DNA from 2 places in the Paeniglutamicibacter sp. genome. Region 1 is predicted to be linked to the other one. Evidence: riboswitches for the same ligand, from Rfam matches in the RefSeq annotation. Region 1 holds a riboswitch; the other holds the start of a gene.

The links. Region 1 has a riboswitch for guanidine ahead of ACLQ7E_RS09010 (DMT family transporter). Riboswitches for the same ligand answer to the same signal wherever they lie in the genome.
Region 2: linked by a shared signal. The riboswitch ahead of ACLQ7E_RS19485 (SMR family transporter) and the one ahead of ACLQ7E_RS09010 (DMT family transporter) in region 1 are both predicted to bind guanidine.

What each region holds. Positions count from the first base shown of each region.
Region 1 covers NZ_JBKKAP010000079.1:38,505-41,902, reverse strand. Annotated here, with positions in the region: gene ACLQ7E_RS09020 (glycosyltransferase family 87 protein) at 1-986, opposite strand, end outside; gene ACLQ7E_RS09015 (SRPBCC family protein) at 1,062-1,508, opposite strand; gene ACLQ7E_RS09010 (DMT family transporter) at 1,718-2,032, opposite strand; guanidine-III (ykkC-III) riboswitch at 2,044-2,108, opposite strand; gene ACLQ7E_RS09005 (alkaline phosphatase D family protein) at 2,337-3,398, shown strand, end outside.
Region 2 covers NZ_JBKKAP010000163.1:11,379-14,776, forward strand. Annotated here, with positions in the region: gene ACLQ7E_RS19465 (anthranilate synthase component II) at 1-158, opposite strand, end outside; gene ACLQ7E_RS19470 (hypothetical protein) at 155-322, opposite strand; gene ACLQ7E_RS19475 (class E sortase) at 334-1,095, opposite strand; gene ACLQ7E_RS19480 (cell division protein CrgA) at 1,277-1,528, shown strand; gene ACLQ7E_RS19485 (SMR family transporter) at 1,600-1,788, opposite strand; guanidine-III (ykkC-III) riboswitch at 1,861-1,922, opposite strand; gene ACLQ7E_RS19490 (DUF3817 domain-containing protein) at 2,000-2,509, shown strand; gene ACLQ7E_RS19495 (ArgP/LysG family DNA-binding transcriptional regulator) at 2,668-3,398, opposite strand, start outside.

The DNA of each region.
Region 1 (3,398 bases):
CAGCTGGCCACGAAGAGCCCCAGGGCCAGGGCGTTGATGGTGGCGGCATCCAGCGCCTCCATCTTCGGCACGACCGCGGCGGTGACGTTGAAGATGTGCCAGAAGGAGGACAGCCCCGCCCCGCGGTCCTCCGTGAAGGTGAAGAAGTGCTTCCATGCGTCGAAATTCGTCATCGCCAGCGGCAGATTCACCGTTAGCCAGGACAGTGCCGCCCCGGCCAGGGAGACGATGAGCGGCTTGTATCGGCCGCTGCGGATGGCCAGCACGATCACGGCGCCGAAGAAGAGCAACGGGAAGACCTTCATCGCGGTGCCCAGGCCGATGAGCACTCCGGCCAGGAAGATGCTCTGCCGCGACCAGGCGAGCATGGCCAGGGCCAGGAACGCCACGGCCCACATGTCCCAGTTGATCGAGGAGGCCAGGATCATCCCCGGGGCCAGCGCCACCATGGCCGCGTCCCAGGGCCGGCGCCCGGCGGTCCGCGCGGTGGCCACAACCACCACCAGCCACAGGACAGCCACCAGGAAGAAGTTCAGGTCGAAGAATGCAAGTGCCCGGTCGAATTCACCTTTCGGGATCAGCGCCGCGGTCAGCGAGGCAACCACCGACATCAGCACCGGGTACTCGAATTCTGCACCGGAGGCGAAGGGCGCGAACGCGTTCTCGGCGAAGCCGCGGGCATGGAAAAGCGCTGTCCAGTCCGAATAACAGGCCCACGCGTAGGGGTTGGTCCCGCCCCAGCCGTTGAGTCGGCAGGCATTCTTCGCAAGAACCGCCAGCAACGCCCCGATCACCGTGAAGACGACCAGTACGCGCTCGATGGTGAAGAAGCCGGGGGTTATCCGCCCGGGGCTGGTGTGCCTGCCCAGCGGCCCGCCAATGACCTCGGTGAACTTGCGCAAGAAGGCGTCGCTGCGGCTCGGCACGGTGATGCGCATCGGGGCGAGCCGCGGTTTCGACGGGCCCGGGACGGGTGGTTGGCTCATGGCTTTCAGCCTAGTGCCCCACGCCCGGCGGTGCGTGATGCACGCTGCCGCACGGTGTTTTGCCCTCCGTAGGGTCTACTCTGCGCGGTCGGGGAATTGCGCGGCGAGCCGCTCGAGGGTCCGTTCCATGTTCGGCCCGGTGGTCCGGGTGAAGCCCAGGAGCCGAAGCATCCATTTGTGCCGCAACCGGCTGGCATCCCAGGTTTCGCTGACCATTGTCCCGGACCCCTCGGGTTCAAGTTCGTAGCGCCAGCGGTGTCCGCTGAAATGCCTCCACGCAATCGACCGGTCCTGCTCGAATTCGACCACGGTGTTGCTGATGCGGTAGGGCACGCCCAGGCGCATCTGCATGCCAAATTCGCTGCCCAAGGTGAGCCTCTGTGCCTGGCTGCTTGAGGCCCGCACCGTTCCGGAGCCGTCGATGACCGGGTGCATCGCAGGATTCGTCAGCAGCTCGAAGACGTCATGTGGAGCGGCGGCGATGAACCGTCGGCGGGTCTGCAGGTATGCGGAGAGGCTCATCAGCCCATACTATGCATTGCCCGGGCCGCGGCGAAGCGCATCGGTGTCCGGGACAAGGTGCCGGCCAGTCGCACCTTGCGACGTTTGCGGCGCAGCCTGCCGCCCGGAACCCTCACATGCAAGGATCCCCAACCGGTGGTCCGCACGGCAATCCGCAAGCAGGACGCACCCCAACGGCTCAGGGAACCCAAATCCGGGCAGGCGGCCTGTTAGTGAAGGGACTTGAGCCCCACGACGCCGCCGACAATCATGATGAGGAAGAGAACTTTCAGCAGCGAAACGGATTCGCTACCCGTGGCCATCGCATAGATGACAGTTAGGGTCGCACCGATTCCGACCCACACGGCATATGCGGTACCAAGCGGAAGTTCCTTCATCGCGTATGCCAGACCAAGCATGCTGGCAATAAGGCCCACAACAAAAACGATGGACGGCGCCAGACGGCTAAAGCCTTCGGACTTTCCCAGGGCCGTGGCCCAAACGGCCTCGAGAACACCGGAAACAATAAGAACGAGCCAGGACATGGCAGTCTCCTCAAGGGCCGTCTTGTCGCACACCGGGTACGGCACCCATCGTCCGGATCCCCTGTATAGGGTCTTCTCCAAGATCGCACACCCCCTGCCCGATGGCAACTTCACCGATCAGGCCTTTGATGCCCCGGCAGCGCACTCGAATCGGGCGTTTTGACCGCACTTCGGAACTGAGGCAGTACCCCAGTCGATCGAGTGCCGGAAAACGGGCCGGATCCGACTTCCACCGGAAACCGGTCTATGCCGAAAGATTCCGGTGTGCCATTCTTGATTGATCGGCACCACCAGGGGAGATCCGATGAGCACTGGAACCACACCCGCCGGCTCCGGTCCGGAAACCGCCCAGGGCCTGCTGCTCGGGCCGATGCTCCGCCATGTGGACGACACCTCCGCCAGCATCTGGGTCGAAACGGCAACGGCCTGCACCGTCGAGGTCCGTTCCGGCCCGGACGCCTGGCGGGCCGCGACATTTGCCGCCCACGGCCACCACTACGCCCTGGTCGAGGTGTCGGGATTGACGGCCGGAAGCGTTCGTCCCTACGCCGTGTACCTGGACGGGGTTCCCGCCTGGCCGCTCGAGGACGGCTTCCCTGACTCGATGATCGCCACCCTCGACCCCTCCAGGAAACCACGGTTGGCCTTCGGGTCCTGCCGCACGAGTGTTCCGCACGACGAATCCGGCAACCGCACGCACGGGGTCGACGCGATGCGCGCCTATGCCCTGTCCATGGCCGCCCCCGGGCACGGTTCCTGGCCCGATTTGGTGCTTTTCCTCGGCGACCAGGTTTACGCCGACTCCACCAGCTCGGAAATGCAGGCGTTCATCCGCAAGCGCCGTAACATCAAGGAAGAACCCGGGGCCGAGCTGAAGGACTACGAGGAATACGCCCACCTGTATCGGTTGGCCTGGTCGGACCCTGCCAACCGCTGGCTTCTCTCAACCCTGTCCAGCGCCATGATCTTCGACGACCACGACATCCGTGACGACTGGAACTCCTCCATAAGCTGGAAACGTGACATGCAGAAGACCAACTGGTGGCACGAACGCATTGTTTCCGGTCTCGGTTCCTACTGGATCTATCAGCATCTTGGCAACCTCGCGCCCAAGGAACGGGCGGCGGATCCGTTGTGGCGGCGCATCCTGGCCCACGAAGGTCCCGGCGAGCTGGATCTGACCGCGGACCTGGACGAGTTCGCCGGGCGCGTCGATGCCGCACCGGAAAGCTACAGGTGGAGCTACTGCCGCGACTGGGATGCGGTGCGCCTGATCGTGGTGGACTCCCGGGCCGCCCGCAAGCTCGAACCCGGGCAGCGAGCCCTGCTCGACCCGGCGGAACTCGCGTGGCTCGACGAGCGGATG
Region 2 (3,398 bases), on a different contig from region 1:
ACGCCGTCACGGGCCTCGGCCAATTCGATGACCTCGGCCAGGGACAGGTCGTCGTTGCGTATCACGGTGGTTTCGGCGCCCAGCTCTTGCAAGTAACCCACCAGGGTGTAAACGAAACTGTCGTAGTTGTCGATCACCAGGATCTTGGGGGTGCTCACAGCAGCATCAAGCCAATCGTTGATTCGGTCCACGGGCTGTACTGGCTCAGCCACGGGAAGACATAGGTCATGAGCAATAATACGGCTCCGGCGATCAGCGCGACCGCCAGGATGACGCGGAACCACAGCGGCCCGGGGATTTTCGAGAAGATCCATGCATACATGTGTGGTGTTCCTAGTTTTCCATCGTCTTGTTCACCAGGTCGGCGATTTCCCGCGGGGGACCTGTGTTGGCCGGACGCCAGGACTCCAGCTCCGCATACGCGATGATGCGCATCCGGGTGGTGAAGGGCGGATGGCAACTGGTCATGGTCAGCATGGAGGCCGTTGGCTCGATGCCCGGCTGGTTCGGCACTGGCAGCAGCACCTCGCTTTGCGAGGGATACACGATCTCGGTGTTGCGCCACTCGTAGGTGTAGAACCCCTTGCGTGTCTGCAGGTAGATCTTGTCCCCGTCCTGGAACTTGTCGATGTTCCAGAACACCTGTCCGTGCGTCTGGCGGTGGGCAGCAACGGCAAAGTTGCCGGGCTCTCCCGGCTCCTGCGTTCCGGGATAGTGTCCGATGCCCACCGAGTTCAGCACATCCATGCCGACGCCGTTGGTCACCGGGTGGGCGAAGTCCTTGCCGAACCGCGGGATGTAGAAGATCCCGAAGGTTTCCCCGTCGGGGATCGCGGTGATTGGGGCGGGGCCGAAATCGCCATCCGCTGCCCCCGTCGCGGTCGATGCGTCCGGTCCCCCAACGTTGAGGTTTTGGACAAATTCGGAGGTCACCTGTGATTGCGTGCGACCGGCATCGATGTTGGTCCACCACAGTTCCCAGCCGACAAAGAGCAGCAGGACGATTCCTAGCGTGATGAGGACTTCACCGATCCCGCCCAAGAGGCGCTGGCCCGGCGTAGCCTTGGCCCGCGTCCGAGATGCGGATCGTGTCATGCGAACTTCCCTCACTGTCACTTGGAGCACCGTGAAACCCTGTGGCGTCCAGTTTGAGCGGATAGTATTGGATGTAAGCGTGATGGCGGGAAGAAGTTCCCATCGACACACACTTACCAGCCTACCGTTCGGACACGTACTCGTTGGATCGTGCCGGCGCCTGAAGACTCAAGGAGCAGCAGTGCCTGAATCCAAGACACGTCGGAAAAACCGCAAGCCACACGATGGCAGCCACGCCCAGACCTACGACAAGGCGCTGCCCAAGTGGTACAAGCCGGTCATGTTTGGCCTGATGATCTTCGGCCTGGTCTGGATCATGGTCTACTACATTTCCCAGACCCTGCTCCCGATCCCGGACATCGGCGGCTGGAACATCGTCATCGGCTTTGGCGTTGCCATGATTGGTTTCTTCATGACCACGGGCTGGCGCTAGCTCACGGCTTTCAGTCCGTCGATGCAGCACACCGGCCCGATCAGCAGCAGGATCTTGATCATGCTGCTGATCTAGCCCCCAAAGGCCATGCCATCGGGCACCGCGATGCCGGCCCCCGATTCCCACCCGACCGCATAGGCGGATCCCGTGGCGATCTCCTTCATGGCCCAGGCCAGTCCTGCCAAGCTGGTGATTGGTCCCGCAGCGAAGGCCACGGTGGGGACGAGCTTGGTGAAACCCTCGGCGGCACCCAGTGCGATGGCCCAGACGGCCGCGAAAAGGCCTGAACGCTAGGTACTATCCACGACAGGTCGCAGGCACCGATTCCTTTCGGTGGCCGCCTTGTCGCTGTCCGGGTACGGCTCCCTCGTCAGGGGGCGCTGGTGCGCTCAAGTAGGCACGGCCCAGCAACGTCCCCGGACCTGCAGACACACCGTTCACATCAACGTCCAGAAAGGCATGCAGACCCCCATGGTTCGCCCCGATCTTGCCGGAGGCTCTTCCTCCGTCGCCACCCAGTCAAAGCTCTCCCCGAAGCGCCTTTACGGCTTCCTGGCAGCTGCCGAAATGGTCACGTGGGCGTTGCTGATCATCGCCATGGCCATCAAGTACGGTGTGGGACCGGAGATCTTCGTCCGCATTTTTGGCATGATCCACGGGGTGGTGTTCATTGCCTACGGCCTGGTGACACTCTTTGTCTGGGCCAATGAGCGTTGGAGCGTTCCCCGCGGGGTGCTGGGCCTGGCCTCTGCAGTCGTTCCCTTCGCCACCCTTCCCTTCGAACGGGCGATGTTGCGTCGCGGGCTGCTCAGTGACACCTGGCGCCTGGCTCCGGGCGGGGAAGCCCCTCGGGGGCTGGTCGAGAAGCTGCAGGCAACGGCGCTGCGCAGCCCCTGGCTGACCGCTGTCGCTGGCCTGGTCCTGGTTGCGGGCATCACCGCTGCGCTCCTGTTCATCGGCCCTCCCGGCGGAGGAAACTAGAACCGCGCTGATTCCCGATCGGCCCCGGGCCTGTCAGATTCCGGCACCGGTCCTTGGAACCGGAAATTTGCCGGGCCTTGGCGCTTGAGGTTCTCCAGCTGCTCACGGCACCCAGGCGAGCCGCAGCTTTCATCTTGGGGCGGCTGCTTGCCGGAACCTCAATGATCCTGGCGCAGCCCGGCGGCCCCGGCCGCATCAAGGACCAGCCCGCGGAGCAGGTCCAATGCCACGGAGGGAACCTTCCAGCGCTGCCAATAAAGGCGGATGTCACTTGTCCACGCATGGTTGATGCACACCAGCGACCCGTGACGCGGAACCTGGATTTCGGGAATCATGCCCCAGCCCAGCGACGCCGCCACGGCCGCCACATAGACCCTCGAATCGGGAACGAAATGCTCCACCGGGGGCTCGGGGGCCCGACCTCCGACTATCTTTCGGCGCAGCGCCCGTTGCAAGCCGTCGGTCCGGTCGAAGCTCACCATGGGCGCGAGCGCGAGCTCCGTCTCCGGGTCGAGGCCCGGGAGCCAGCGATCCATGAAACCGGCACTTGCCATGGCTTGGTAGCGCATGGTTCCCAGATATACCGAGGAACACCCTTGGACGGGAGCGCTCTTCGTCGTCACCGCCCCCATGACCTGGCCCGAACGTAGCAACTCTGTGGAATGGGACTCGTCGTGGCGCAGGATCTCACAGTTCATGACGTCCTGGGCGGCTAGGCCGTCGAGTACCGGGGCGAACCAGCCGGCCAGGGAATCGGCGTTCACGGCAATGCCGAGATCCGTGCGCCGGGATACATGCTCGGTGGAGGCATCCAACCCGAGCGCACGATGGGCCTCCGTGGACAGCATCTGGATCTCCCGAGCCAGACGCAGCAGCACGTCCCCGCTTC